3 regions of the Cytobacillus sp. IB215316 genome follow, and region 1 is predicted to be linked to each of the others. Evidence: a T-box and tRNA genes for the amino acid it is inferred to sense, from the RefSeq annotation. Region 1 holds a T-box; the other regions hold tRNA genes.

Region 1 (10,188 bases):
TAAAATGGATTTGGACGGGTGGCATGGTTGTTTTAATAGGCGCAATATTTGCTGTTTGGAGCGGAAAATATGGCAATATTACACCGAGATATAAAGGGGTACAGAGACATGTATCTTAAGGGTTTGCGTAGAAAGGATGGGGAAATGATGAAGCGCTTATTCATTTTAACTGGGCTTCTTATACTTTTATTTTCTTCGGGTACCTATGCAGTAGAAGATGTTGATTATAGTTCGGCACAATTTCAGAGCATTGTTGCAATGCTTGCCATGGAAGGACATGCGGGGGATGATCTGGCTACTTGCCCTGTTAAGCAAGAATATTACGAAGAAGTTGCTCAAATGATGCAAGAGGGGATGAACAAGGAAGAGATCTTAAATTTCTACGTTGAGGAAATTGGCGAAGAGGCATTGTCAGCCCCACTTAAGCAAGGATTTAGCCTTTCTGCATGGATCACACCATTTATCGTATTGATTGTAGCTGGAGTGATTGTATTTACAGTTATTCGTAGTTGGATCAAAAAAAATAACAGTGCTCATTCAATAACAACTGATGAAGCTTTACGTGACGAGAACACCGATTCTGTTTTAAGAGAAATGATTGATAAAGAAAGAAAAAAGCTTTTCTAGGATGTGATTGATATGGATCTAGTCTCAATTATAACAGCCACATTATTAGTAGTAGTTTGTAGTTATTTAGTAATATCTCCACTGCTGTCAAAAAAGAATGTAACTTTTCATGAAAGCATGATAGATGAAGTAGATATCATAAAAAAAGAAGAAATATTTGCGACACTAAATGAACTCGAAATGGATTATAACATGAAAAAATTATCGACAGAAGATTATGAGAAATTAAAAAATAACTACGAAAAAATGCTTCTTCCTATTATGGAGGAGGAAACGTTAGTAGACGATGTTCATGTTGCTAATACAATAAAAAATATGCCTGAACAAGTTAAAAAGGATATAGAAAATGAAATAGCTAATGAACTTGATCAAACGAGAAAACAGCGGGGAGGGAAGTAAGGTGAAAAGCATTTTTATGATGAGTGCTGCAGTCACACAAACTTCTCCAAGCTTTCATAATCCAGGACATTTACGAATGTGGTTTGATTCACCATTAAGACAATTTAACCCACATATATTATTAATTATTCTTGGTGTAATCATAATTGGAGGAGGGCTGTTTTTCATTTACTTTCGTCAAAAAGACCAGAATAGGCAAATTTCTTTGACTGAGGATAAAGAGGAGAAGATTTTTCAACAATTGCTTGGAAAGCGCGATGCAATTATGACGAAAATGATCGATTTAGAAGATGAACTGAAAGCAGGAAAAATATCTGAAGATAAGTTCAATGAACAGTTTAATGCTTATAAAGATATGTTAATTAAAGTGAAATTTAATATAAAACAAATGACTGAATAGATTGGAGGGATCTGCGTGATAAAAACATCTTTGCTAACGAAAAAGATAGGGGAGAAAGAGATTCTACGTGGAGTCAATCTAACAGTAAAAGAAGGGGAAACGACCGCTTTACTAGGTCCCAACGGAGCAGGGAAAAGTACAGTATTAAAAATAATTAGTGGATTGCTGGAGGCGACATCTGGTGATGTTTTGATAAATAATATGAAGCTAAAAGCGAACGAAGAGGTTATTAAGAAAACAATTGGATTCTTATCACATAGCAGTTACTTATATGATCACTTTTCACCGATTGAGAATCTAGTTTATTACGGAAAACTCTATGATGTAGAAGATATTGAGGTAAGAGCAAAAGAACTCATTTCTATGGTAGGTTTAAGCTTATTTATGCATGAGCCTGTTCGCTCATTTTCAAGAGGAATGCTACAAAGAATTGCGATTGCTAGAGCGATTATTCATTCACCTAGTATTCTACTTCTAGATGAACCACATACTGGGTTAGATCAACGGGCAGTTTCAATTTTAAATAATGTTATTTTGCAATTGAAGCAGGAAGGTACAACTATAATTATGGTTACACATGATTTCCATCAACTCATTGAAACATGTGATAAAGCAATCGTTATGAAACAAGGATTGTTAATTGATGATTTTGCTATTTCAGGTGCAAAAAACGTGAAAGATATCAAAGAAATGTATGCAGGACTGGTGAGTTAACATGATTAAACTACTTAAATCTGCATGGATTATCGCTTGGAAAGATCTATATTCTGAGTGGAAAACAAAACAACTATTAAGTACTATGTTAATCTTTTCAGGGCTTGTTATTGTGACTTTTAGCTTTGCATTTGACCCTACGAGTAATGCTGTCAAAGCAGTGGTACCTGGAATGGTATGGGTCATTACTATCTTTGCTGGAATATTAGGGTTGAACCGCTCATTTTTAGCTGAAAAAAATCAAGATAGCTTACATGGAATGATTGTCGCACCTATTGATCCTTCAAGTATTTATTTTGGCAAAATGCTCGCTAATTTCATTTTTGTACTATTAGTTCAATTGATTTCTATACCATTATTATTTATCTTATTTGATTTTCGCTTACTAGGAAACGTTCCCTTATTTTTAGCAGTTATCTTTTTAGGAACTTTTGGTTTTATAAGCATTGGTACATTTTTAGCTGCATTAACTGCTAATTCAAGGAGTAGTGAAATGCTATTACCAATTGTCTTATTTCCTATAGTTAGTCCGATTATTATTGCAGCTGTGCAGGCAACAAAAATATTGCTAGTTAATCTTGAGAATTTATCAAGTGCTATATCGTGGATGCAATTGATGATTGGGTATGATCTTGTGTTTTTTGTTATTTGTTTCTTATTATTTGAATATGTGATGGAGGTGTGAAAAATGACAAAGAATAATGTGGTTTGGCAATCAGAATCAAAACTTCATAAGATACTTCTTTGGTTAACAATTCCAATAGGTGTAGTAACAATGTTTTTAATATTTATATGGTCTCCAGTCGAAGTTACGATGGGCGTAGTACAAAAAATATTTTATTTTCACGTAGGTTCAGCTTGGGTTGCGTTTTTGGCTTTTGGAGTCGTGTTTGTTTATAGTATTTTATACCTTATAAAAAGGAAGAGAATTTATGATATCATTGCAGGAATTTCGGCTGAAATTGGTGTTGTTTTTACAACTATCGTCTTAACAACTGGACCTATTTGGGGACGAAGTGCATGGAATACATGGTGGACTTGGGAGCCTAGATTAACAACGACATTGATTTTATGGTTTATTTATGTATCTTATATTATGGTTCGTCGTATGGACGGAGCATGGGAAAAGAAAGCAAGATTAGCCTCAGTATTTGGAATTATTGGTTTTATTGATGTTCCAATCGTATTTATGGCAATACGTTGGTGGAACTCAAAGCTTCATCCAATCGTGTTTGGTGATGGTCCGACACAACAAGGAGGCGGAATTGAGCCTGAAATGTTATTCACATTGTTATTTACGCTAGGTTTTATTACTTTGTTGTATATTGTTTTACTCCAAAAAGGTATTTATATAGAAAAAGCAAAAATTGCGATCGCTCAAAATAAGAAAGCTATTCAAGAGAAGTTAATGAATAAAATTTCGTAAAAGGTAGTAACGAAAAATACCGTAGCATATGTAGGTTTACAGAATCCAAATTCACTAGACCTTAATTAACTATTTGCAGGGGAGATTATTTTCTGTCTGGTATAGGATAGGCGACTAAGGAAAGTACTTTCATAGCTAAAGGTGCTATGCGTACGATGGAATAGTAAATAAACAATAAAGAGGAGGAACTGAAAATGGGGTATTTATTTAGTGCATACACAATTGCATGGGTCTTAATTGCTGGATATGTAGTTATGCTTGGGAAACGGCAAAGAAAACTAGAAAAAGAATTAGATTATATACAAGAGTTAGAGAAGCAATAAGCTCGTTCTAGTAAACTTCAATATTAGTATTGAATTAACAGTACACGTCCTTTTTGATTGTGCTGTTAACTGTATTCATCAACTGGTAGAACGTAACTCTTAATGATGATAAATCCAGTTTAGAGGATGATTTGTATGAACAAAAGAAGAATGATTCAAATCATAGTACTATGCTTGGTGGCAGCCGTATTTTTCTTTTTAGCTTCAGGAATACAAGGAGTCAAAGGAGTTAAGGTTGGTGACTCAGCTTATGATTTCACACTAGAGGATTTAGATGGAGATACTCATACTTTATCTGACTATCAGGGGCAATTCGTTGTATTAAATTTTTTCGCTACATGGTGTAAGCCGTGTGTAGATGAAGAACCTGAACTCGAAGCCTTTCATCAACAATATGGAGATAAGTATAAGCTTCTTATTATCGACCGTGGAGAACCTAAAAGTCGTGTTGAAAAATTTATAAAAAAACATAATTCAACAACACTGTATTTATTTGATACAGATGATAATGTCTCAAAAAATTATTTAGTAGTTGGCCAGCCTGAAACTTTTATCATTGACCCAAGCGGCATTATCCGAGAAAAAATAGTTGGTCCAACGACAGCAGAAACTTTAGCAGGGAAAATTAGTTTGTTAAAATTAAATGGAAACTAAGCCACAGCCAAATTGCTGTGGCTCATCTATTGTAGGGCATCAACACGTATTCAACTGGTTGTTCCTTACAACTTTTCTATTAACAAATAGGAATCAATTTTTAATTTTGTAAAATTTAGCAATAAAGTTTACGAAAAGATCTTGCTATTCATTCGTTAAACTATTTTGCAGCCTTTGTTAACTGTGGGACTTACACATTTTATTGCCAAATCAAAATGACTAGCTATCCAATAGTGTAAAACGTACAGCTTTAAGAGAAGGAGAAGAACATAAGGAGAAAGCAATGGGTGAACTATCTCCGATTACTAAAGCCACATTTGAAAGTATTTATTCTCAGAACGAATTACAACTAGCATTTTTAGATAAAATACAAAACAATTTACAACATGATGTAGAAAAATAAATGAGAATAAAAAAAATTATGGAATAAATAACCTTGAAATATTTCTAAACTTTATTTATAATTTGTAAAAATAATTCATTCGTTGAAGAAGACAGTAATTTTGAATATACGTGTAGCGAGTTAGGGATGGTGAAAGCCTAATCGATTATTCATAATGAAACGTACTTCGGAGAAGCAGTCCGAAAAAGTATTAGCGTTATTTTTATTTAAATAACCTTGTACAAGTAGGGTATGCCGGTTAATCAACCGTTATCAATGACATTAAGATGGTTCAATTTGAACAATTAGAGTGGTACCGCGGGGAAAATCTCGTCTCTTTTAAGAGGCGGGATTTTTTAGTTTTATCAGAAGGGGTGTACTAAATAAAAAAGGTAATTCATATTTTTCCTGCTATTAAAAATCAAGCTACAAGAGTTCCGGAAAGAATATGATCTGCTCTAGTTACATAGTTAACCACACATTACTGTAGGTATACCCTTTTGAAACAAGATTTCACATTCCCGAGTATGGACAGTAGACGTAGAGACTTGGACAGTAAACGTACTGATGAAAATAACAGGTAGGAGATGAAGCAAATGAATTATTCAGAAATATATGCTAAGGAAATTTCACAAGTTTTAAAGGATGTTATAACTTATGAAGAGACGTTACAGATAATTGAAAGACCAAAGTTTCATACTCAGGGTGATATTGCTTTTCCGTGCTTTTCCTTAGCCAAAAAGTTTCGAAAATCTCCAAATCATATTGCTAAAGAAATAGCTGAACAGGTTAGCCACACATTATTTGATAAAGTTGTAGCTGATGGTCCATATGTAAATGTTTTTTTGAATAAAAAGGAAGTTAGTAAAGAAGTAATGGCTATAATCCTAAAACAAGGTAATCATTTTGGAACTTTAAATATTGGAAATGGTGAAAATGTAGTTATTGATTTTTCATCCCCAAATATCGCTAAGCCATTTTCTATGGGACATTTAAGATCAACAGTTATAGGAAATTCACTGGCACTTATAGCAGAAAAATGTGGATTTCAATCCATTAAAGTTAATCATTTAGGGGATTGGGGTACACAATTTGGTAAATTAATAGTTGCTTATAAACACTGGGGAAATGAAGAGAAAGTAAAAGAGAATCCAATTAAACAGTTATTGGAATTGTACGTCAAATTTCATGATGAGGCTGAAAAAGATAAACACTTGGAAGATGAAGCAAGATTGTGGTTCAAGAAACTTGAAGATGGAGATGAACATGCAATCGAACTATGGAATTGGTTTCGTGATGAATCACTTAAAGAATTTTCGAGTATTTATAATTTACTAGGTATCAAGTTTGATTCTTATCATGGCGAAGCTTTTTACAATGATAAAATGGAAGAAACGCTGAACTTACTTGTGAAGTCTGGGTTACTTTCCGAATCAGAAGGTGCAGATGTTGTTGATCTAAGTGAGTATAATTATCCACCGTGTTTAATCAAAAAATCTGACGGTGCAACTCTATATGCAACGAGAGATTTAACAGCTGCTATATATAGAAAAGAAACGTATCAGTTTAGCAAGGCATTGTATGTTGTTGGCCATGAACAAAGTCTTCATTTTAATCAAGTCTTTGCTGTTTTAAAAAAGCTAGGTTTTACATGGTCGAACAATCTCGTTCACATTCCATTTGGCTTTATTTTAAAAGACGGTAAGAAGATGTCGACGAGAAAAGGAAAAGTTGTTCTACTTGAGGAGGTTATAAACGAAACAATCAGTCTAGCTAAACACAGTATAGAAATGAAAAACCCAAAACTAATAAATAAAGACAAAGTAGCTAAAATGGTTGCTATCGGTTCACTTATTTTTCACGATTTAAAAAATGAAAGATTAAATAATGTAGAATTCTCAATGGAAGAGATGTTAAAGTTTGAAGGGGAGACAGGACCTTACGTCCAATACACTCATGCAAGAGCTAACTCTTTGATAAGAAAATCGGGACAAGAACAGTTACACAATATAGAAGGTTTAGCTGATGAACTTAGTTGGTCAGTCATTAAATTGTTAATAGACTTTCCAAATGTAATTAAGAGAAGCTATGAAAAATTTGAACCATCCCAAATTGCAAAATACCTAATTGACCTAGCACAAGAATTTAATAAATATTACGGTAATGTGAAGGTGTTAGTCAAAGATAGCGAGCTGATATCTCGACTTGGACTAGTAACTTCAGTAATGATCGTTTTACAAGAAGGCTTAAGATTGTTGGGAATTGAAGCTCCAGAGGAAATGTAATGATTGTAGAACTATTACTCCGTAATTAAAATATTAAGTTAAAAAATTGACTGTTTTGCATTTTATGGTTATGCAGTTTACAACTTGAGTTCGCGGCTCGACAGTCGATAATAACATATAGATTGATTGTTTTCACATCGATTGTTGTTTTTCGTACTAGGAAATGCACTCCGTATACAACTATCATTTGTGGCATCTTTTTTTCTATACAAAGATGAGAATAGCTTTAATTCCCTTTTGTTAGAATTTCATAAGTCTACGAGAAAAGCCTATGAATTATATAGCAGAAGAGTGTTCGACATGAGCCTTTCGAAACTAACAGATTATTGGCGGGTATATACGCGATCAGGAAGAGTGAGCACAAAGCTATAGGTTTCATGCTCCCCCTTTCTACTAGCTGTATTAGTATTATTGTATTCAACAAGAATGCTGAAAAAAATTAGTAACAGAACTTTCACAGTTACTAAATTTATTAAAGTTAAATATGTGGTAAATTGAATATAGAGAGATATTGGGTCATTCTTTTACAAAGGGGAGTGAGCGTATGTTTGCAATCGTGATGGGCATAACGATTACCGTTGTTATCGGCATAGTAATTGGTACTGAAATTAGTGAAGAAATTTAATTATAAAAAAGAATTAGGTGTTCACACCTAATTCTTTTTTATAATGGAAATCGGTCATAAGGCTAAAAATCGATTTCATCATTTCTTAATCGTATATGTTTTGCTTCGGCTTACGTACTAAACTCATAATCCCTGCAATTAAGAACAGTAGAGCGATTGGCCATGCAAATAACACAGTCATTAAGGCGACTAATAATGCAGCAATAATTAACAAAGTCCCAGCAAGCTTTGGCTTATTATTTCCTTTTAAACAAAAGGCTGCAATGATACTTAATACTAAACCAATCATACCGGCAGCTACAACAATCCACCCGGTATTACCTATAATTTCCATCAAGTCTGCGATATTGAATGTAGCAAGCTGAGGGTCAGTAGCAAATTGTGCCTCTAACTCCTGTAAAAATGCTTCATTGGTCATTAAATAAGTAAATGCCCCTCCTATAATTGCTAAAAAGCCACTAAGTACGGCTCCGATTATACTTAAAACTATTTCTCCTGTTCGCTTCACTAGTAGGTTCCCCCTTATTGTTATCACTTTATAAATACGAGCATATTTACGTAAAGTTTCAGTTAACTATAACACTTTTTCATATATTTATAAATTACAACCTCTACAGTATAAATATTGATATGTGTTATCACTTTTAAAATCATGACAAGTTCATGTGATAAAATAAATAGTAAGGATGAACATTTTCATAGGGAGGCCGCATATAAATGATATTAGTAAGCGCTTGTTTAGCAGGAAATGAGTGTCGTTATGATGGAAATCATAGTTTACATCATTTAATAAAAGATTTAGTTGATAAGAAAAAGGCTGTAGCGGTATGTCCAGAAGTGTTAGGAGGCTTAGCTACTCCTAGGGAACCAGCTGAAATTGTCGGTGGCTGTGGCAAAGATGTTCTTAGTGGAGATGCAAAAGTACTATCAATTTCAGGACAGGATGTTACTGAACAATTCATAAAGGGTGCTTACGATACGTTAAAAATCGCTAAACAATATAAAGCATCTACTGTAGTCTTGAAGGAAAATAGCCCTTCTTGTGGTTCCACACACATTTACAATGGGGATTTTAATGGGATGAAAATAGCTGGTAACGGAGTTACAGCTGCATTGTTGGAGAGCCATGGGTTCAAAGTCGTCTCAGAAAATAACTTCGGTGAACTACTCAATCAGTAATTAAAGCTTGCTTTAGAAATGTAGCTTAGTATATCAAACCATGATTGTAGGTGCTTTTTTCGAAATTTTTTTGCTAATTGTGCTAATTTAGAACGGCTCGAGGGATGATACAGCTATTATCGTTATTAAAGATGAAATATATTCTGAATGCTTGCTTATATCATAGTGTTCAACGCCACAACAACCTTTTTAGATATAAATGTAACAAAATGGTTCCAAAATTCGTCTATGCTTTTAATAGACTGTTTTCTAATAGCTCGTTGTTTTTTAGGCTGTTTTCGCATTGACTGTTGTTTTTGGTTCTTAGATATAGACACGTATACTTATTGCGTGCGTGGTCTCCTTACTTCTCAAAAATCTATAAATCATATCAAATACACCATTTACTCAAATAAATGTGAAAAAAGCTACAAAGTATATGAAAATAGCCCTTTCTTAAATAGTAAAAAAACACCAACAACTAGATTTTGGTTTACTTTCTTTAAAACGATGTAAACCTAACACCACTACTTCATCATAGAATTTTTTATTAGCTAACAACAGAGTTTACAAGATAGTCTATCAATAAAAGGTGAGGGTGGTAGTCTTGAAGCATATATTTAAAAAGCTTTGTATGGTTGTTTTTATCAATTTACTATTATTTGGTTGTAGCTCGTACAATGAAGGTAAAGCAAGTTTATCAAATGAAAATACAGCTGAAATAGCAATGGACTTAACCACATCAGAAGAATCTGCACCAAACGAAACAGAGATAACAAATAATCCAAACCAAGACAGAATGGTTATTTATCAAGCTAATATAAGGATGGAAGTGGAGGATTATGAACGAACGTTTAAGCAAATTCAAATTGATGCTGAAGCTATCGGGGGTTATATCGTTCAATCAAATGTGTATAACGAACATAAAGAACAGCTTGAAGGTGCAGTAGTATTACGGATTCCTCAAAATAACTTTTACTCATTTCTAGATAAACTTGAACAATTAAGCGTGAAAGTTTATTCAAAAAATATCTCTGGCGAAGATGTGACAGAAGAATATGTCGATTTACAATCAAGATTAAAGTCAAAAAGGATTGTAGAGGATAGATTATTACAATTTTTAAAAGATGCCAAGGAGACAAAAGATGTACTTGCCATCTCACAAGACTTAGAGAGAGTTCAAGAGGAAATCGAG
Region 2 (10,188 bases), on a different contig from region 1:
ATTGTAACTATTCAAACTGAAAATGCAGCAATTGCAAGACGTATCTATACATTGCTAAAGAGATTGTATGATGTCTCAGTTGAACTATTAGTTAGAAAAAAAATGCGTTTGAAAAAGAATAATGTATATATTGTTCGCTTAATTGAAAGCGCTAAAGGTATTCTTGAAGACTTAAAAATCATCGATGAAGGTTTCTCGTTTCTTGGAAGGATTTCAGATGACTTAATTAAGAAAAAATGTTGTAAAAGATCTTATTTACGTGGAGCTTTTTTAGCAGGCGGATCGATCAATAATCCAGAAACGTCTTCATACCACCTAGAGATATTTTCGTTATATCGGGAACATAGTCAAGCACTTTGTGAATTAATGAACACCAGCTTTCAATTAAATTGTAAAATGATTGAAAGAAAAAAAGGCTTTGTAACGTATTTAAAAGAAGCTGAAAAGATTGCTGAATTTCTAAATATTATCGGTGCCCATAGTGCATTGTTAAGATTTGAAGATGTCCGTATTGTTAGAGACATGAGGAATTCAGTGAATCGCTTAGTGAACTGTGAGACTGCCAATTTAAATAAAACAGTCGGTGCAGCTATTAGGCAAGTAGAAAATATTCGGTATATTGATGAAACAGTAGGGCTTAGTTCACTTCCCGATAAGCTTCGAGTTATTGCAGAGCTAAGAATTACTTATCAAGATGTTACATTAAAGGAACTAGGTGAAATGCTACCTGGTGGAAGCATAAGTAAGTCAGGGATTAATCATCGCCTTCGAAAAATAGATGAAATCGCAGACAAGCTGCGATCAGGTCATTCTATTAAAACAAAATAATAGCTTTTGAAAAAGGGAGGAACATGAAATGGTTGAAAAAAAAGTAGAGGTACAATTGAAAACAGGATTACAAGCTCGACCAGCAGCTCTATTTGTTCAAGAGGCGAATCGTTACGCTTCAGATATTTTTTTAGAGAAGAATGGCAAAAAGGTAAATGCTAAAAGCATTATGGGCCTAATGAGCTTAGCGGTTAGCAATGGTTCAACAATTACATTGTATGCTGATGGGCAAGATGAAGAAGAAGCACTTGAAGCATTATGTAATTTTGTTATTCAAAATGGCTAAATAAAACCCTCTCACAACAGTGAGAGGGTTTTTTGCTTATTTAGTAAGTAGATGATTACTTCGCTGGGTGTAGAACTTTATCGATTAAGCCGTATTCTGTGGCTTTTTCAGCAGTCATAAAGTTATCACGCTCTGTATCACGTTCGATCACTTCTAATGGCTGACCAGTACGATCAGAAAGGATGCCATTTAATTTATCACGTAAGAATAAAATGCGCTTCGCAGCAATTTCTATTTCAGTTGCTTGACCTTGAGCACCACCTAGTGGTTGGTGAATCATCACTTCACTATTTGGTAAAGCAAAACGCTTGCCTTTCGTACCAGCAGCTAATAAAAATGCACCCATTGATGCTGCCATTCCTATACACATTGTTGAAACATTCGGTTTAATAAACTGCATCGTATCATAAATTGCCATTCCTGCAGTAATTGATCCTCCAGGACTATTTATATACAAAGAAATATCCTTTTCTGGGTCCTCTGCTGCAAGAAATAGAAATTGGGATACAATTGAGTTTGCTACATTATCATCTATAGCGCTACCTAACATTATAATACGATCCTTTAATAATCGTGAGTAAATGTCATATGCTCTTTCTCCGCGATTTGTCTGTTCGATAACAGTAGGAATTAGATTCAATTTAATTATCCTCCTTTTTAAACTTTATTTAGATATTTATGTAATTTTTATCATACACCTATGGTCAATAAAGGTCAAACGAAAAGTACTAACAATACTATCTTATTCATGTTTTTTTAAATCCATACCTGCTATACCTAAATACTACTGAATTCTGCTTGCATTGTACATCAATCTAACATATAATATTGAAAGCAATCTGTTATATGCCCTCGTAGTGTAGTGGATAGCACGAGAGATTCCGGTTCTCTTAGGGTGGGTTCGAATCCTGTCGAGGGCGTTACATAAGAGAAAAAACCTTCTTTTCAAAAGAAGGTTTTTTTTGTTCAAGAAACTTCGAAGGGAAGAGCGCCTTTAAATGATAGAGCTTCAGATAAATTAGGGCTTTTTAATAGTTGTCTAGATTCGCCTTGAGACGTTTCGCTTCAAACCATAAAGGCAAAAATCGCCTTCACAGTTTGAAGCTCTAACGCTTATCGAGGCTGAGCAAGTCGTCTCCACTTTTCTAACTGCACCTATCACCTCGAGTCGCTTCACCATTACACCCAAAGGCAAAGAGCGTCTTTATGTGTGATGATTCCAGCGCTTGTCGTGGATGACCAAGGAGCTTCCGTTTTTCTAGATGTCCAGCTTTGCCTCCTAGCCTCTCAAGGTCACTTCACCTTTTCATTCAAAGGCAAAGAGCGCCTACAAATGTAAAGCTTCCAGTGTTTATCGAGTCTGCTCAGTCGGCACCGCTTTTCTAACTTCCATTGTTTTACCATACACCTATTATCTCATATATTGTAAAATAGATATGGGGTGGAGAGCATGGAAATGAGACCGGGGTTATTTCAAGAACAAACGTTAAAGCTTACGATGACTAAGGAACTATCTCAAGCAATTGAGCTTCTTCAATATTCCTCTCAAGAACTACTTACCTTTTTACATGATATAGCTATAGAAAATCCTCTTGTTGAGATACAGGAAAGTACACCATTTGATATACCTAGAAAAAAAACTTCTAACACATCATCTCAAAGTAAGCAACATAATTGGTTGGAAAATATCGGGGGAGAGCCTGAAAAACTATACGATCATCTTCGTTCACAAATATTACTATTACCAATAAGTAATATAGAAAGAAATGTTGTTGATCATCTCATAGAAAATATAGATAATAACGGTTATCTTCATTTTGAGGCTCAAGATGTCATTAATCGCTTTGGGGTTACTGAGCAGGATATAACTAAATGTGTAGAAATTATTCAAAACCTTGATCCAGTGGGAGTTGGGGCAAGGAGTGTTCAAGAGTGCTTGCTTATACAGCTACAAAGGGATCAGCATAGGAACGAATTAGCTGAAGTTATTATTAAAGATTACTTTGAATTGTTTGCACAAAAATCGTGGAAGGCTTTGGCGAAGATTTTGAATGTAAAGCCTAAAGAGATTCAACAAATATTTGATCATATACAATTATTAGAGCCTCGTCCTGGACATATTTTTCATCATGAACAGACAACCTATATTATTCCTGATATAATTATTGAACGGAAAAATGGACATTTTGAAGCTGCTATTAACGAAGATTATTTTCCAAAGCTATCATTTAACGTCCAATATGAGCAAGACCTATCTAATGTAGACGATGAGAAAGTGAGTGCTTTTGTAAGAGAAAAAGGTTTACAATGGGGATGGATTATCAAAAGCCTCGAACAAAGAAAGCAGACGTTATTAAGTGTTACAAAACAAATCATATTGAGGCAGACGAATTTTTTTGTTCATGGGTTATCATCTTTGAAACCCCTTACAATGAGAGAGGTCGCAGAAGTAGTCGGATGTCATGAATCTACTGTCAGTAGAGCCGTTAAAGGAAAATATGTACAGACTCCCTTTGGTTTAGTTGAAATGAAGGTATTTTTCAGTAGTAGTCTCAATACGTCTTCTAATGAAGATGCTTCTTCAACAAGAGTTAAAGAGTTAATACAGCAAATGATAAACGAGGAAGACAAAGCAAGTCCGTTGTCTGACCAAAAACTAGTTAATCTGTTAAATAGAGATTTCAAAATCATTGTGTCACGAAGAACAATTGCAAAGTATAGAGATCAATTAGGTATCTTGTCTTCTTCAAAAAGAAAAAGATATGATTGAAGAAGGCGTTTTTGTTTTGAAAGGATGAAAGATATGAGCAAAACAGTAATCATGTATACGAAGGAAAACTGCCCTTTATGTGACAAAGCTCAAAAAATATTAGTTGAACTACAAGCTGAAATTCCTTTTCAACTTGAATTAACTGATATTTACAAGGATGATCAGCTATTAGAGAAATATCAGGTAATGATACCTGTAGTTGAGATAGCGGGCGAAGAAATTGCGTATGGAGTTATTCACAAAGATGTAATAAAAAAGCGCTTACAGCAAGGATTAAATGGTTGATTAAAGGGGTCAGTCCTGTTAGAATAAGAGTTGTAACAGGGGTGATTTTTTTTACCACATGCGGGACATAATATGTCATAGGTGGACTTAAAAAGTCCCGGATGGTAATTTCACCAATTTTAAGGAGAACTGCAATGCGTTCATTAATTGAAGTTCAACAAAAATTATTACCTAACCTTCTAGAGGTTATGCAAAGGCGCTATCAAGTTTTACAATATGTAAGGTTAATGCAACCTATAGGCAGAAGAAGTTTATCACTTAGCCTAGGTATGAGTGAAAGGGTCTTACGTGCTGAAGTACAATTCTTAAAGGATCAAGATTTACTTTCTGTACAAGCGTCTGGTATGACAATTACGAAAGATGGTGTCTACGTTCTTCGGCAGCTTGAGGAGATGATGAAGGAAATCTCTGGACTAAAGCTACTTGAAGAGAAGGTTAAGAAAAAATTAGGCCTACAAGAAGTAATTGTAGTATCAGGGGATAGTGATCAATCAGCTTGGGTTCAGAAAGAAATGGGCAGAGCGAGTGTTGCATGTATTAAAAAGCGCTTGAAAGATAACAGCATCGTTGCGGTAACTGGAGGTACGACTTTAGCTGCTGTAGCAGAGATGATGACTCCCAATACCGAAAGTAAGGAAACCTTATTTGTTCCTGCACGAGGTGGCTTAGGAGAGAATGTAAAAAATCAAGCGAATACGATATGTGCAAAAATGGCTGAAAAAGCAATGGGTAACTACCAACTGCTTCATGTCCCAGATCAAGTTAGTACTGAAGCCTACCAATCGATTATAGAAGAACCTGCGATTAAAGAGGTACTCACGCTTATAAAATCATCCAGTATAGTTATACATGGTATCGGAGACGCTAAAACTATGGCTATACGCCGAAAAACTTCAGATGAAGATATGAAGAAAATCGAAATGGCGAATGCTGTAGCAGAAGCCTTTGGATATTACTTTAATAAGCATGGAGAAGTCGTATATAAAGCTCAAACGATTGGCCTACAACTTGAAGACCTAAAACATAATAAATCAGTAATAGCAATTGCTGGTGGTGGCTCAAAGGCTAAAGCAATTAAAGCCTATTTTAAACAAACAAGTAACGCCTTGCTCATTACCGACGAAGGTGCTGCAAAAGAGTTAGTTAAGGGTTAATCCCTACCTAATATATTTAAGCTTTCTATTTTAAGGAGGAAATTATCATGACTGTAAAAGTTGGTATTAATGGATTTGGCCGTATTGGTCGTATCGTATTTCGTGCTGCATTAAAAAACCCTAATATTGAAGTAGTTGCTGTTAATGATTTAACAGATGCAAATATGCTTGCTCATCTTTTAAAATATGACTCAGTTCATGGAAAATTAGATGTTGATGTAACTGTTAATGGTAACAATTTAGTAGTTGACGGTAAGGAAATCCTTGTAAAAGCAGAACGTGATCCAGCACAACTTGGTTGGGGAGATCTTGGAGTTGATGTTGTAGTTGAGTCAACTGGACGTTTCACTAAGCGCGTTGATGCTGCTAAACATATTGAAGCTGGTGCTAAAAAAGTTATTATTTCTGCTCCTGCATCAGATGAAGATATTACAATTGTTATGGGTGTAAACGAAGATCAATATGATGCTTCAAACCATCACGTAGTTTCAAATGCATCTTGTACTACAAACTGTTTAGCACCATTTGCTAAAGTATTAAATGATAACTTTGGTATCCGTCGTGGTATGATGACGACTGTTCACTCATATACAAATGACCAACAAATCTTAGATTTACCACATAAAGATTACAGACGTGCTCGTGCAGCTGCTGAAAATATTATTCCAACGACTACTGGTGCTGCAAAAGCTGTGTCATTAGTATTACCTGAATTAAAAGGAAAATTAAATGGTATGGCTATGCGCGTACCAACTCCAAACGTTTCTTTAGTTGACTTAGTTGCTGAGGTTGACAAAGAAGTTACTGCTGAAGAAATTAATGCAGCTTTCAAACAAGCTTCTGAAGGCGACCTAAAAGGAATCTTAAACTACAGTGAAGAGCCATTAGTATCTGGCGATTACAACGGTGACCCTGCTTCATCTACAATTGATTCACTTTCAACAATGGTTATGGAAGGAAATCTTGTGAAAGTTGTATCTTGGTATGACAATGAAAGTGGATATTCTCATCGTGTTGTTGATTTAATTGACTACATGGTTTCAAAAGGCTTGTAAGATAACATAAATACATTGCAATAGGGGAGAGGGGAAGTATTCCCCCTCCCTTTACTTAAGAAAAGAGAATTTGATATAAATACTTCGCTTATCATGATTTAGTAATGATTATGAAGAATCATCAGAAATGGAGGCCTTTTGCAAATGAACAAAAAGACTGTAAAAGATGTTGATGTAAAAGGAAAGCGAGTTTTTTGTCGTGTCGATTTTAATGTGCCTATGAAAGATGGAGTTGTCACTGATGACACTCGTATTCGTGCAGCACTTCCAACAATTCAATATTTGATGGAGCAAGGCGCAAAAGTAATTTTAGCAAGTCATCTTGGACGTCCTAAAGGAAACGTTGTTGAAGAACTACGCTTAACTGCGGTTGCAGAACGTTTAAGTGAGCATCTTGGGAAACAAGTAGTTAAGACGAATGTTGCATACGGTGAAGAAGTAAACAATGCAATTGCTAGTTTATCAGAAGGTGATGTACTTTTACTTGAAAACGTTCGTTTCTATCCAGGGGAAGAAAAAAATGATCCTGAATTAGCAAAAGCTTTCGCAGAGCTTGCTGACATATATGTAAATGATGCTTTTGGTGCTGCACATCGCGCGCATGCAACAACAGCTGGTATTGCAGAACATTTACCTGCAGTATCAGGATTTTTAATGGAAAAAGAGCTTGAAGTGCTAGGCAAAGCTTTATCTAATCCTGAGCGCCCATTTACAGCAGTTATTGGAGGAGCAAAAGTAAAAGATAAAATTGGTGTAATTGATAACCTTCTTGATAATGTTGATAATCTCATTATCGGTGGGGGATTAGCGTACACATTTATCAAAGCATTAGGACATGATGTTGGTAAATCATTATTAGAAGAAGATAAAATCGATCTTGCAAAGTCATTTATTGATAAGGCAAAAGCAAAAGGTGTGAACTTTTATATGCCTGTTGATACGGTTGTTGCAGACGATTTTTCAAATGAGGCTAACATAAAACATGTAAGTATCGACAACATTCCGAGTGATTGGGAAGGTTTAGATATTGGTCCAAAAACAAGAGAAACATACCGAGATGTGATTGCAAAATCTAAGCTTGTTATTTGGAATGGACCGATGGGTGTTTTTGAAATGGACTCTTTTGCAAATGGAACTAAAGCAGTTGCAGAAGCACTTGCGGATGCAAATGATACGTATTCTGTTATCGGTGGCGGAGATTCAGCTGCAGCAGTCGAGAAATTTGATTTAGCTGATAAGATGAGTCATATTTCTACAGGCGGTGGAGCTTCACTTGAATTTATGGAAGGTAAGGCTTTACCAGGTGTTGTAGCATTACAAGATAAATAATTAACGAGGTTGTTCAAAATGTAAGAGATAAATGAGGGACGAATTACTGAGTTGTCCATCCTTTTTGAACACGACCTTATAGTAATTTCCCAATAAATGCTTGTTCAAGAACGATTGAAACTTTTTGAACATCCTCTAGAATGAAAGGAATGTTGTACGATGCGTAAACCAATCATCGCTGGGAACTGGAAAATGAATAAAGTACTTTCAGAAGCAGTAAGCTTTGTTGATGAAGTGAAAGGGCTTGTGCCTGCTCCTAGCAAAGTTGACTCAGTCGTTTGTGCTCCAGCATTATTCTTAGAAAAGTTAGTGGCAAGTACTACAAGTACTGATTTGAAAATCGGTGCACAAAATATGCACTTCGAAAACAGTGGTGCTTTTACTGGAGAAATTAGCCCAGTTGCACTTGAAGATTTGCGAGTAAGCTATGTAATTATTGGACATTCTGAACGTAGAGAGATGTTTGCTGAAACTGACGAAACTGTAAACAAAAAAACAAAAGCAGCTTTTGATCATCAACTTACTCCTATTGTTTGCTGTGGTGAAACATTAGAGCAACGTGAAGCTGGTCAAACGAATGACCTTGTAGCTGATCAAGTGAGAAAAGCGTTGGATGGTTTAACATCTGAACAAGCAAAACAAACTGTTATAGCATATGAACCAATTTGGGCAATCGGTACTGGTAAGTCATCTACATCAGCAGATGCCAATGCAGTTTGTGAACATATTCGTTCAGTTATCGCTGAGCAATTTTCTCAAGAGGTGGCAGATGAAACACGTATTCAATACGGTGGAAGTGTAAAGCCTGAGAACATTAACGAGTATATGGCACAACCTCATATTGACGGTGCGCTCGTCGGTGGAGCAAGCCTAGAGCCAAAGTCTTTCCTGCAGCTCTTGGGGGCAGCAAATCATGAGTAAAAAACCAGTAGCACTTATTATTTTAGATGGCTTTGCATTTCGTGATGAAACGAAAGGGAATGCTGTAGCCCATGCAAAGAAGCCTAATTTTGATCGGTATTGGAGTAGCTATCCTCATGCAACATTAACAGCAAGTGGGGAAGCAGTAGGACTTCCAGAGGGTCAAATGGGTAACTCAGAAGTTGGACATTTAAATATTGGTGCTGGTCGAATTGTTTACCAAAGCTTAACACGTGTCAACGTAGCCATTCGCGAAGGTGAATTTGAGAGTAACGATACTTTCTTAAATGCGATGGATCATGCGAAGAAAAAAGGTTCAAACCTCCATATTTTTGGCTTATTATCTGATGGGGGTGTTCATAGCCATATACAACATTTGTACGCGTTGTTAAAACTAGCTGCAAATGAAGGTGTAGAAAAGGTTTATGTTCATGGTTTCCTAGATGGTCGCGATGTTGGTCCACAAACAGCGAAAACCTACATTCATAGTCTTAATGAAAAAATTGCTGAGATTGGTGTAGGAGAAATTGCTACAATTTCTGGACGTTATTATTCTATGGACAGGGACAAACGATGGGACCGTGTAGAAAAATCTTATCGCTCCATGGTTTATGGCGAGGGACCGACGTATCAAAGTGCGATTGAATGTGTAGACGATTCTTATGCGAACGGCATTTATGATGAATTCGTGTTACCTTCAGTTATTGTCAAAGATGATGGCTCACCAGTAGCAACCATCCAAGATGATGATGCGGTGATCTTCTATAATTTCAGGCCAGACAGAGCAATACAAATTTCAAATACTTTCACGAATGAAGATTTTCGTTCGTTTGACAGAGGACCAAAGCATCCGAAAAACTTACATTTTGTTTGTCTAACACATTTTAGTGAAACGGTAAAAGGATACGTAGCCTTTAAACCAGTAAATTTAGACAACACAATTGGTGAAGTCCTATCACAAAATGGCTTAAAGCAATTAAGGATTGCAGAAACTGAAAAGTATCCGCATGTCACCTTCTTTATGAGCGGTGGTCGTGAAGAAGAATTCCCTGGTGAAGAACGGATTTTAATTGATTCACCTAAGGTAGCAACGTATGATTTAAAGCCAGAAATGAGTGCATATGAAGTGACTGATGCGTTGTTAAAGGAAATTGACGCAGATAAGCACGATGCAATTATTCTAAACTATGCCAATCCTGATATGGTTGGGCATTCCGGAATGCTAGAACCAACCATTAAGGCGATAGAAGTAGTGGATGAATGTTTAGGAAAAATAGTTGATGCAATTGAAGCCAAGGGCGGAACAGCTATTATTACCGCTGACCATGGAAATTCAGATGAAGTGGTAACTTTAGAAGGAAAGCCAATGACTGCACATACGACAAACCCGGTTCCAGTAATCGTAACAAAAAACGGAATTGAGTTAAGAGATAGCGGTAAATTAGGTGATTTAGCACCTACAATGCTACAATTATTAAATGTAAAGCAACCAAGTGAAATGACTGGAAAATCATTAATTAACGAATAAGGAGAGATAATTATGTCAATCATTGTAGACGT
Region 3 (10,188 bases), 140 kb from region 1:
AATAGTTAGCATAATTGATTTAGCTGAGCGATATAAACGATCCATATGTTCTTTCATCCGATAAACGTTTCCGCTATACACTCGAATACCTTCGAATACACCATCTCCGTATAAAAAGCCATGATCATAAACTGAAATTTTTGCATCTTCTTTTTTTACAAAAGTATCACCTAAAAAAATCCACTGATCACCCATCTTATATCCTCCTTCCCTTTATTATATAGACGCTTTAAATCGATAAATACATAGATATAAAAAAATATCCTAAAATGTACCTTTTTGAATGAACCAACACTAGGTATTTATACCGACAAAAAACTAAGGAATTTTAACGTAAAATCATGTAAAAATATAGATTTTAAAAACTAATAAATATTGTGACAATTTTTTATTTGAGGACTATCTTACGCTCATTTGTTTAAAGAGTCAATAGTCTTTTGAAGAATTATTTGAAAATTTGTATTTATCACTCAATTTGAATACGCTTACATCACTGTTATTATGAGGTTTTTAAATTTGTGAAACTTTTTAAAAAATAGGTTCAAAAAGTTAGAAAGAGAAACTGAAAATGTGAAGCCTTCAATCCAACCTCATTTATTCAATATAAAATTTATGCAATTAAAGTAATTTCCAATACATAACTTTTATTCATGATCTTCCCTCAAATCAGTTTACATATATAAGCAGTATTAATTATTTCTTATCCATATTACATATTTCTATAACTACTGCAGAGAATATTTCTATATAATTTAAATTTTACACATTTGGAGGAGAACTAATGACATTAATACCTCACGACCCGTTCAGACATTTATCAAACATGAGAAGGGACATGGACAGGCTATTTACTAACTTCTCAAACTTCCCTTTCGACTATACCAATGAGCAAAACTACTTAGGAATGATTAGAGTTGATGTTTATGAGACAAATAATGAGGTTGTGGCTACGTGTGACATTCCTGGATTAGAAAAAAAAGAGGATGTAAATATTGAAATTGACAACAATGTTTTAAATATTAGTGGCTCTATAAATGGGACTAACGATGTAAAAGATGAGAATTTATACAGAAGAGAAAGACATACAGGTAGCTTTCATAGAGCAGTAACTCTACCAACAACTGTAAATGTTGAGGGAGTGATAGCAACATACAAAAATGGTGTTCTAGAGGTTACTATGCCAAAAAAAAACCAAGGCACCAAGAAGAAAATTAATGTTGATTTTCATTAATCAACAGAGGAGCTTTTCATATTTGGTTTTACTGGAGTAACATCATTTAGTTGATATACTTTTATTTACTTTCGTATACATTAAAAAAAGAACAATATTTTTCTAGCTATATAAAATATCAACTTTTTCAAAATATCCACATAACTACTTCAAAAAATATCTATTTCCTTATATCAATAGCAGTATAAAAAATGGATAATCATACAGTATTCACACTGTATGATTATCCATTATCTGTTAAAACCCATCATGGGTTACATTGCTATGTAATGGCGTCCCAGGAGAGATTCGAACTCCCGACCGACGGCTTAGAAGGCCGTTGCTCTATCCAGCTGAGCTACTGGGACAAAATAAGTTGATTAATTGTTAACGACAAAATTTATTATATAAATATTAGTATAGTTTGTCAATCATTTTTAAGGAGTAAATAAAAAAAAATTACCTCACTCAAATTTGCTATTATGTATAATCCCCATTATTCTACTTAGAGAGTACCTTACCATTTTTATATTATAGTAAGGTGGCTCTCAAGACTAAGCATATATAGAACTATGCATTTTATTATTCAAGGATAAATTCGCTTGATAAAGACGGTATAATCTTCCCCTCAATACTATAGTAATTGACATGGATATGTCTATTTTGTATATGTAGTATAACATATGTTTTATCTTTGCGCATTCTCGGGAGTCGGAGGCTCCCCGGGTTAATAAATAAAATTCCATCAGCCATTTCTGTTCCTGCTATGTGTGAATGCCCAAAGCAAACAACCTTCGCATCAACTTCCTTAGCACGATATAAAAGATTCATTAAAGTCATTTTTACATTATATAGATGACCATGTGTAACAAATAAATGTTGCTGTCCACATTTTTCGACTAAATGATCAGGGTATGCTGAGTCTATATCACAATTTCCTCTAACAGAGTTAAATCCTTGCATTGCCTCAGCATGAGCTGGGAGCTCTGAATCTCCACAATGAATCATCATTTGAACATCATCTTCGTGTCTACGAGCAACTTGTGTAAGCTCTTCTGATAAGCCATGGCTATCACTTACGACTAAAATTTTCATGTTACTTGTCCTCATCAGCAAATATCTCAGACCATAAATGTGAAAGCTTTTTTAATGCAATGGCTCGATGACTCATTTCATTTTTTTCTTGTTTCGATAATTGAGCCATTGTCTTTTCTTTCTCTTCTACATAAAAAATAGGATCATAGCCAAAACCGTTTTGTCCAACAGGGGTGTCCGTAATTCTACCTTCACATGTGCCTTCAACTACATGGGTTTCTCCTTTAGGAAAAGCAATAGCTAAGGCACAATGAAAACGTCCAGTCCTTTTATGAGTTGGTACACCTTCTAGCTCCTGCAATACTTTTTCCAGATTGGCTTGATCATCTTTATGTTCTCCAGCATAGCGGGCAGAATAAACTCCAGGGCGACCGTCAAGGGCATCTACTGCTAATCCTGAATCATCTGCAATGACAATAGTATGAAACCGATTTGCTACAGCTTCAGCTTTTATGATTGCATTTTCAGCAAAAGTCTGTCCTGTTTCCTCAATATCTATCGGCTCGTTAATATCGAACAAAGACTGTACTTCAATTCCTTTAGGCTCTAGCATGGACTTAAATTCATTTACTTTGCCCATATTTTTTGTTGCAATTAATACTTGGTTCACTCTAGTTCCCACTTTCATGAGTAGCTGATTTAATATGTTGGACGAATTCACCTAATGCTTCGCGCTGCTTTTGAATGATCTCATGAATCCCTTCTTCAGCTAAAGATAATAAATTGTTTAGCTCATCTCTTGAAAAAGTTGCTTCTTCTCCAGTTCCTTGTAACTCAACAAATTGGCCTGACCCTGTCATAACAACATTCATATCTACTTGTGCTGATGAATCCTCGATATAGTTCAAATCTAAAATAGGCCCTAGCTTCGCATCTATCCCAACAGAGGTAGCTGCTAAAAAGTCTTGTATTGGTGATTTTGTTAATTTTTTCTCAGACATTAGTTTCCCAACTGCTAACACAACAGCAACAAAAGCACCTGTAATGGACGCAGTTCTCGTACCACCGTCTGCTTGAATGACATCACAATCAATCCAGATTGTTCTTTCACCAATTTTTTCTAAATCAACAACTGAGCGCAATGCTCTTCCAATCAAGCGTTGTATCTCCATCGTTCTTCCCGATACTTTCCCTTTACTAGATTCCCGGATGTTTCTTGAATCAGTCGCTCGAGGTAACATTGAGTATTCTGCTGTAATCCACCCTTTACCTTCACCTCTCATAAACGGTGGAACTCGATCTTCAATACTCGCAGTACAAATAACTTTCGTATCACCAACAGAGATTAGTACTGAACCTTCAGGATGCTTTAAATAATTTGTCTCAATATGTATTCTTCTTAATTGATCTTCGTTCCGTCCATCAACTCTCATTTATAATTCCTCCTCATCAAACATAAAAAACATAAACACCCCATTCCACATATAACAATCCCACTCACTTTGGGGAATGGCGAAGTGTTTTTAATTGCGAAATGCGCAAGCACCTTGGTTATTCCCGACAAGCGCTGGAGTTATCGCATACGAAGGTGTTCTTTGCCTTCAGATGCGATGACGAAGCGTCCTCGAGGGAATGGGTGCTGAAGCTAGACAATTGCGAAATGCGCAAGGCGACTGCTTATCGGCGACAAGCATAAGTTAAGCTGGCTGGAAGGTTGCTTTTTAACCTTCTTGACAATTTAGCTTATGACCTCGAGCCGATGGCGCCTGGAGCTAGACAATTGCGAAATGCGCAAGCACCTTGGTTATTCCCGACAAGCGCTGGAGTCATCGCATACGAAGGTGTTCTTTGCCTTTAGATGCGATGACGAAGCGTCCTCGAGGGAATTAGACAATAAGAAGAGGTAGCTCAAATACGCCTACCTCTTGTACTCATCTTTATATAGTATATCAAAAAAAGATTTTTAAAAACTATCCATGTTCACATTTTTTGGCCTTGATACTGGTTCAGCTAATAATTCACCTTGTTCATTCACAAGTTCTGCTTTCCCATTTACTTGAATAGCAACCTGTTCTATACCTTCCTGTTCTGTTAGTGTTAGGACTAATGTATCTAATACATTTGTATTAATAATCGGATCTTCTGAAAAGCTTCCTAGAATATATTCATTAAAATTTAAAATAACTTGCCCGTCTTGGATGATCGGTTCGCTCAATAATTCAACTTCATTATTGATTGCCCCTAATAATTTTGATGTGTAACTAGGTCCTTCAACTAATTCATTAATGACAGCAACGATGCTATTTTCTTCAGTGTTCTCTACTCTTCTAGTAACAGGAACATAGTAGGTTGAATCAGCATTTTCCGCTAAGAAATAGACTGTAACAGGGTATGAATTTGTAATATCCGCAACTTCATTTTCATCAAAATTAATACCGTGCTCTCTGCTAACCCCTTCCCCAATCGGTGTTCCGTTCACAGGCATTACAGGTTGATCGTAACCATTTATCCTTATTTGTACTTTATTAATTGTGTCAAACTGAGTTAATGTCCATGTGATTGCTTGTAATATTTTTAGTTCATCTTCTTTATTGTACTCTTGAAATTCCTTTGAAAAATCAGCAATTACTATTCCATCTTCTACTATGTTCACCTCAACTGATGTACCTGCAGGTAATACAGCTCTAAATCCATTAGGAAGCATATCCTCTACTGGCCCATCTTGTACCAAGTATTCTAAAACTTGCTTTGCTGGACCTTCTACTATCGGTAACTCTACTGTTTGTGGAACGACCATTCCATATTGATCGAGCAGAAATAATTCACGTTGAACAGTGTCTACCACTACATCTTCCTGTAAATCAACACTTACACCTTCTTCTTGTTCTGAATCCATTACACTTTCTCCGTCAGTAAATTCCCCTTCCTCCAAATAAGTTGTTTCTTGAGGTGGATCAATCTCAAGGCCTTTATCTTCTCCACCAAAAAGACCACATCCAGCTAATAACACTGATAATGTTAATATAGCAGTGGTCATTTTGAGTATTTTCCATGTTTTCATTTATCTTCCCCCTTACATCAGTTTGTACTACTATGTATACGAGCTGTTTTTATTTTTAGACCGATAAAAAAGAAAAAACCCTCTAGCTTGGCTAGAGGATGTAAAATAAAGCTTCTCATTTAATTTTTTATAAACTAATAGTTTCTATATTTTCAATAGGGTGCCCAAATAAATTCGAAGCAATTTGTTGGAAAATCTCCTGTGCACCTGTTGTAAGGAATAGATGATTATTATTACCATCTTCATCATTTAATAATCCGCTATGATATAGAATCGTGCTGACTTCCCGAGCAGTCTCATCTCCCGAACAAATAATATTCACCCTTTCTCCCATAAATTCACTAATTAAATGACTTAGAAGTGGGTAGTGAGTACAACCTAAAATAAGTGTATCAATTCTTTTATTTTTTAATTCTACTAAAGTTTCAGCAACCACTCTTTTCGCTTGTTCCCCTTCATAGTCACCACTCTCAACGAGTGGAACAAATCTAGGACACGCAAGTGATTCTACATAAACATTGTGGTTAATAGACTCTAATGCTTGTTTATAAGCGCCACTAGCGATGGTACCTACAGTACCGATTACACCTATATGATTATTGCTTGTTATTTTTAGTGCAGTCCTAGCTCCTGGATGAATTACACCAACAACAGGTATATTGAGCTCATTCTTTATTTCTTCTAATACTGCAGCTGTAGCAGTATTACAAGCAATAACTAGCATTTTAATATCATATGTTAGCAAGTAATTTGTCATTTCCCATGTATATTCCCGGACTTCTTCACTCGGCCTCGGCCCATAAGGACATCTAGCGGTATCTCCTAAATAAATGATTCTTTCTTTAGGTAACTGACGATTGATTTCTTTCGCAACCGTTAGTCCTCCTACTCCTGAATCGATAACTCCAATCGGTCTTAACAAAAAATCGCCTCATTCTTATCTCGTTTCTCGATGTATATTTAAAGTGTCACCTTATTTTCTATCTTTTTGAATTGAAATGCAAGTATTTCACAAGGTGAAGCATAGCTACTAAATTGTATAAAAGTAATTTACCTTAGACAATCATATTACTTAAATATTCTTTGCCGATAAAATCGAGCACAGTCATAACTTTTTATGAAACTAGTTATATGCACGTATTACAAAGTATGTTTCTTAAACCATTTCCAAACGTATATAGACATCAAGAAACTTAATACAAAGCAAATAACCCAAACAATTAACAATTCAGTAAAATCAATCTGAAACGTAAAAGAGTTCATAAAATACTTAATTATATAATAATCTACAACGAGTGGAATAGATATAACCACAGAGTACAATAGAACAAATTGTACTCTGCTTAAGTTCTTCAACTCCCTAAAATTTTCCATTTAATAACCTCCAGTATCAAACCTTAAAGTTACATCTTAGATTGTGCAATCCACCACTTAAATTTTTTCACATAAATATTATATGTCGATCACGTTTGCTGACAGAACTTACTTAAAATTAAGACATATAAATAACCGGCCTCCCTATGTAAGGTAAGCCGGTATACATTAAAGCTTAAGTTCACCCATTCGCAATAGCTCGACTACTGCCTGCGAACGCCCCTTAACTCCTAGCTTTTGCATGGCATTTGAAATATGATTTCGAACAGTTTTCTCGCTAATAAATAATTCACTAGCAATTTCTTTTGTTGTTTTATCTTGAACTAACAATTCAAATACTTCTCTTTCTCTCTTAGTGAGTAACGGCTTTGGTTGAAACTCCTTCTCCTTCAAATATTGTAACCCTCCTTGCTAAAGGTACGAGCTGAACTAGCGGATGGGTATATATTTAGTCATGTTATCTTATGTTTGAAGGAGTATGGCTGTGATTATTTTCGTCCAAAATGTACGAACATCTTGCTTTTCTTTTACATGACACCTTATATCAGAATTTATTTTCTCGGTTTATAATTAAACCGTAATGAATTGCTTGATTGGGTTAGATGTAACGGGTTGTTTCAATCAACCCTAAATATTAGTTGATCAGGTGCCAGCTCCTATAGAGATGATTATAAAAGGCTGTATACGTTTGAGAGCTATACATAAATATAATTCATTTTTTTCTCACTAAAGACTATAAAAATTATAAAATACACATGAGCTGCTTAAATATATGTGAAAAAAGCGACAAAGTTTACGAAAAGAGCCTTATAAAATATTAAAAACCAGCTAATTGTGAATTTGTTGACGTCGTGGAGGTAGGAGCTATATCGAATAATTGACGTAAATATGTGTTCATAAATAAACTATTTGGATCTAAGTCATTTCTTAACAGCAAGAACTCATTCCAATATGGATATACTTCTTTTAGTGTATGTGCTGTTAGTGTATGCATCTTCCCCCAATGAGGTCTGCCGTTATATTTTCTGCATATTTGTTCAACACTACGAAAATAATCTTTATACTCCATCCCTTTGTACATATGAACAGCAATATATGCGGAGTCTCTCTCAAAAGCTGGGCTTAGCCATATATCGTCTCGTTTAACATAGCGACATTCTATTGGGAAATGCACGGGGAACTTTTTTTCATTAATCATATCCCTTATTTCTGTAAGCACATTGGCAAGCTGATTAGCTGGAATATTATATTCCATTTCATTGAATTTAACATCTCTTATTGATGCAAAAACTTTATAGCTATCGTCGATAGCTCGCTCATTCGGAACTACTCTTCCTGACAATCTGCTTACCGATTTACTTAACGAAGGTATTAAACGACACCCTTCTGATAACACCCTGTACAAGCCATTTTCAATAAATTTTTTATTAAATGCATCTGTAATATTTTTTTTTGTTTTTTCGTCGTTTGTTTTATTAACAAATTTAGCTTGAACATATTTGCTATATGGAAACCAAAAAAATTCAAAATGTCGATTTTCCGTTTTATATTTGTCTAGATTCTGTAGGCAATCATCTAAGAACATTCGTTTGCTCTCTAAAAGTAATTTATATGCCGGTACAACCTTCAGCTTAAGTTTAACAATAATACCTAAAGCACCCAATGATAGCTGTAAAGCTTTAAACATTTGAGTGTTTTTATCCATACTACATTCTAGTAACTCTCCCTTCCCAGTTACTACAGTCATTTCTACAACTTGTGTAGCCAAACTACTAAACTCGATTCCCGTCCCATGAGTACCCGTACTTATAGCTCCAGCTATTGATTGAGCATTAATATCACCCAAATTTTCTTGTGCATATCCAAGTTGGTGAAGAGCCTCTCCCAAAACATGCAGCTTTGTTCCTGCCCAAACAGAAACAATATCATTCTCTCGGTCTGTATGTTCTATCCCTTCAAGGAGATCCAATGAAAGTAATAGATCATTAGTTGCTACTAATGAAGTAAATGAGTGACCAGAACCAACCACACGTATAGCCTGATTAGTTTTGTTACATTGTTTAACGATTAAAATGATTTCTTCAATGCTTTTTGGGTACATGACCTTTGCAGGTTTACTTACAACACTCCCAGACCAGTTCTCCCACCTCTGTACTTCTACAGCTTTTACGGAGTTCACAGTTGTCCCCCTCACTATACAATTTATTCTCAAAGTCTTATCTATCATATTTAAATCTCATTAATATTATACTAAATCTTCAGAATAATCGAAAGAAAACATATATTATTCACTTAGTTTTTATTACAATATAATTATAGGTAAAATTCTTATCATAATGATAGTTGCAGTATTATTAATAACAAACGTATTGATAAAGGAGAATGTACATGGCAATAAAAGTCGCTAAATGGATAAGTTATATCATTCTATTAATCGCACTCATTTTTATCACTTTTTTGATCTATGTGACAGTTACAGATTACAAACCTGCAGAAGAAATTTCACTTACAGTTAATAACCAAAGTGGAAATATGCTTAGGGCAAATGAACCTTTTACGATGACTACTTTTAATATTGGTTATGCAGGGTTAGATAAGGAACAAGATTTTTTTCTAGACGGTGGAAAAATGTCAAAATCAAGTAGCAAAGAACAAACGTTGATAAATTTAGAAGCAATAACGTCATTCATAGAGGATAAAAAATCTGATATTTATTTATTACAAGAAGTTGATACTGATTCTTCACGTAGCAATCACATTAATCAAATCGATCATATTTCAAAGAAATTACCTGATTATAGTTATACGTATGGTGTAAATTACAAAGTCCCTTGGGTACCAGTACCAATCCTAGATCCAATGGGATCGGCAAATAGTGGTATATTGACTTTATCTAAATACACAATTGAACAAAGTACTAGATTTGCACTAGCTGGAAAAGAAGACTGGCCAAGACAATTATTTGATTTGGACCGTGCATTTACTGAAAATAGAATTCCTATCGACAATGGAAAAGAGCTGATTCTTATTCACCTACATTTATCAGCATACGATGAAGGTGGGAAGGTGAGAAAACAGCAATTACAATACTTATCTCAATATTTAGCAAATGAGATACAAAAAGAAAACTATTTAATATTAGGTGGAGACTGGAATCATGTTATTCCTGGAACAGATCCTTATTTATTCGAAACAACAGAAGAGTGGCCTGAATGGCTGCAAGAATTCCCTGAAACATTTAAACCAGAGGGCTTCCAATGGGTAGCAGATCGACAGGTTCCAACTAGTCGCACAACCCAATATCCATTTAGAGAAGGAGTGAATTTCTTAGCTGTAATTGATGGCTTCTTAGTATCTCCAAATATTGAAGTTATAAATGTATCAGGAGATTACTTAGGATATGAAAACAGTGATCATAACCCAGTGACAGGAGAATTTATTTTAAAATAGAAATGCTCGCTTCACTTTGTTGCTATTGTTATATAAGCAATAGAATGAGGTTAGATGT

The links. A T-box is a leader RNA that pairs with one kind of tRNA and senses whether it is charged. The one in region 1 lies ahead of argS (arginine--tRNA ligase), so its partner is inferred to be a tRNA-Arg.
Region 2: it encodes a tRNA-Arg, which carries the amino acid that the T-box ahead of argS (arginine--tRNA ligase) is inferred to sense. The anticodon was not compared.
Region 3: it encodes a tRNA-Arg, which carries the amino acid that the T-box ahead of argS (arginine--tRNA ligase) is inferred to sense. The anticodon was not compared.

What each region holds. Positions count from the first base shown of each region.
Region 1 covers NZ_JAXBMC010000001.1:378,917-389,104, forward strand. The annotation lists gene SLH48_RS01680 (heme lyase CcmF/NrfE family subunit) at 1-119, shown strand, start outside; gene SLH48_RS01685 (cytochrome c-type biogenesis protein CcmH) at 109-627, shown strand; gene SLH48_RS01690 (hypothetical protein) at 640-1,026, shown strand; gene SLH48_RS01695 (hypothetical protein) at 1,028-1,426, shown strand; gene SLH48_RS01700 (ABC transporter ATP-binding protein) at 1,442-2,140, shown strand; gene SLH48_RS01705 (heme exporter protein CcmB) at 2,142-2,825, shown strand; gene SLH48_RS01710 (cytochrome c biogenesis protein) at 2,829-3,566, shown strand; gene SLH48_RS01715 (CcmD family protein) at 3,761-3,889, shown strand; gene SLH48_RS01720 (TlpA family protein disulfide reductase) at 4,025-4,543, shown strand; T-box leader at 5,020-5,266, shown strand; gene argS (arginine--tRNA ligase) at 5,522-7,210, shown strand; gene SLH48_RS01730 (DUF4064 domain-containing protein) at 7,921-8,343, opposite strand; gene SLH48_RS01735 (DUF523 domain-containing protein) at 8,553-9,014, shown strand; gene SLH48_RS01740 (DUF4349 domain-containing protein) at 9,601-10,188, shown strand, end outside.
Region 2 covers NZ_JAXBMC010000003.1:80,239-90,426, forward strand. The annotation lists gene whiA (DNA-binding protein WhiA) at 1-828, shown strand, start outside; gene SLH48_RS07450 (HPr family phosphocarrier protein) at 857-1,114, shown strand; gene clpP (ATP-dependent Clp endopeptidase proteolytic subunit ClpP) at 1,170-1,754, opposite strand; tRNA gene SLH48_RS07460 (tRNA-Arg) at 1,963-2,034, shown strand; gene rpoN (RNA polymerase factor sigma-54) at 2,565-3,884, shown strand; gene SLH48_RS07470 (glutaredoxin family protein) at 3,918-4,169, shown strand; gene SLH48_RS07475 (sugar-binding transcriptional regulator) at 4,304-5,323, shown strand; gene gap (type I glyceraldehyde-3-phosphate dehydrogenase) at 5,371-6,378, shown strand; gene SLH48_RS07485 (phosphoglycerate kinase) at 6,523-7,707, shown strand; gene tpiA (triose-phosphate isomerase) at 7,867-8,628, shown strand; gene gpmI (2,3-bisphosphoglycerate-independent phosphoglycerate mutase) at 8,621-10,156, shown strand; gene eno (phosphopyruvate hydratase) at 10,169-10,188, shown strand, end outside.
Region 3 covers NZ_JAXBMC010000001.1:236,749-246,936, reverse strand. The annotation lists gene ilvE (branched-chain-amino-acid transaminase) at 1-195, opposite strand, end outside; gene SLH48_RS01120 (Hsp20/alpha crystallin family protein) at 782-1,231, shown strand; tRNA gene SLH48_RS01115 (tRNA-Arg) at 1,502-1,578, opposite strand; gene SLH48_RS01110 (metallophosphoesterase) at 1,793-2,305, opposite strand; gene SLH48_RS01105 (XTP/dITP diphosphatase) at 2,307-2,915, opposite strand; gene rph (ribonuclease PH) at 2,917-3,678, opposite strand; gene SLH48_RS01095 (hypothetical protein) at 3,960-4,103, shown strand; gene SLH48_RS01090 (GerMN domain-containing protein) at 4,209-5,306, opposite strand; gene racE (glutamate racemase) at 5,434-6,228, opposite strand; gene gerE (spore germination transcription factor GerE) at 6,849-7,073, opposite strand; gene SLH48_RS01075 (D-arabinono-1,4-lactone oxidase) at 7,498-8,859, opposite strand; gene SLH48_RS01070 (endonuclease/exonuclease/phosphatase family protein) at 9,069-10,130, shown strand.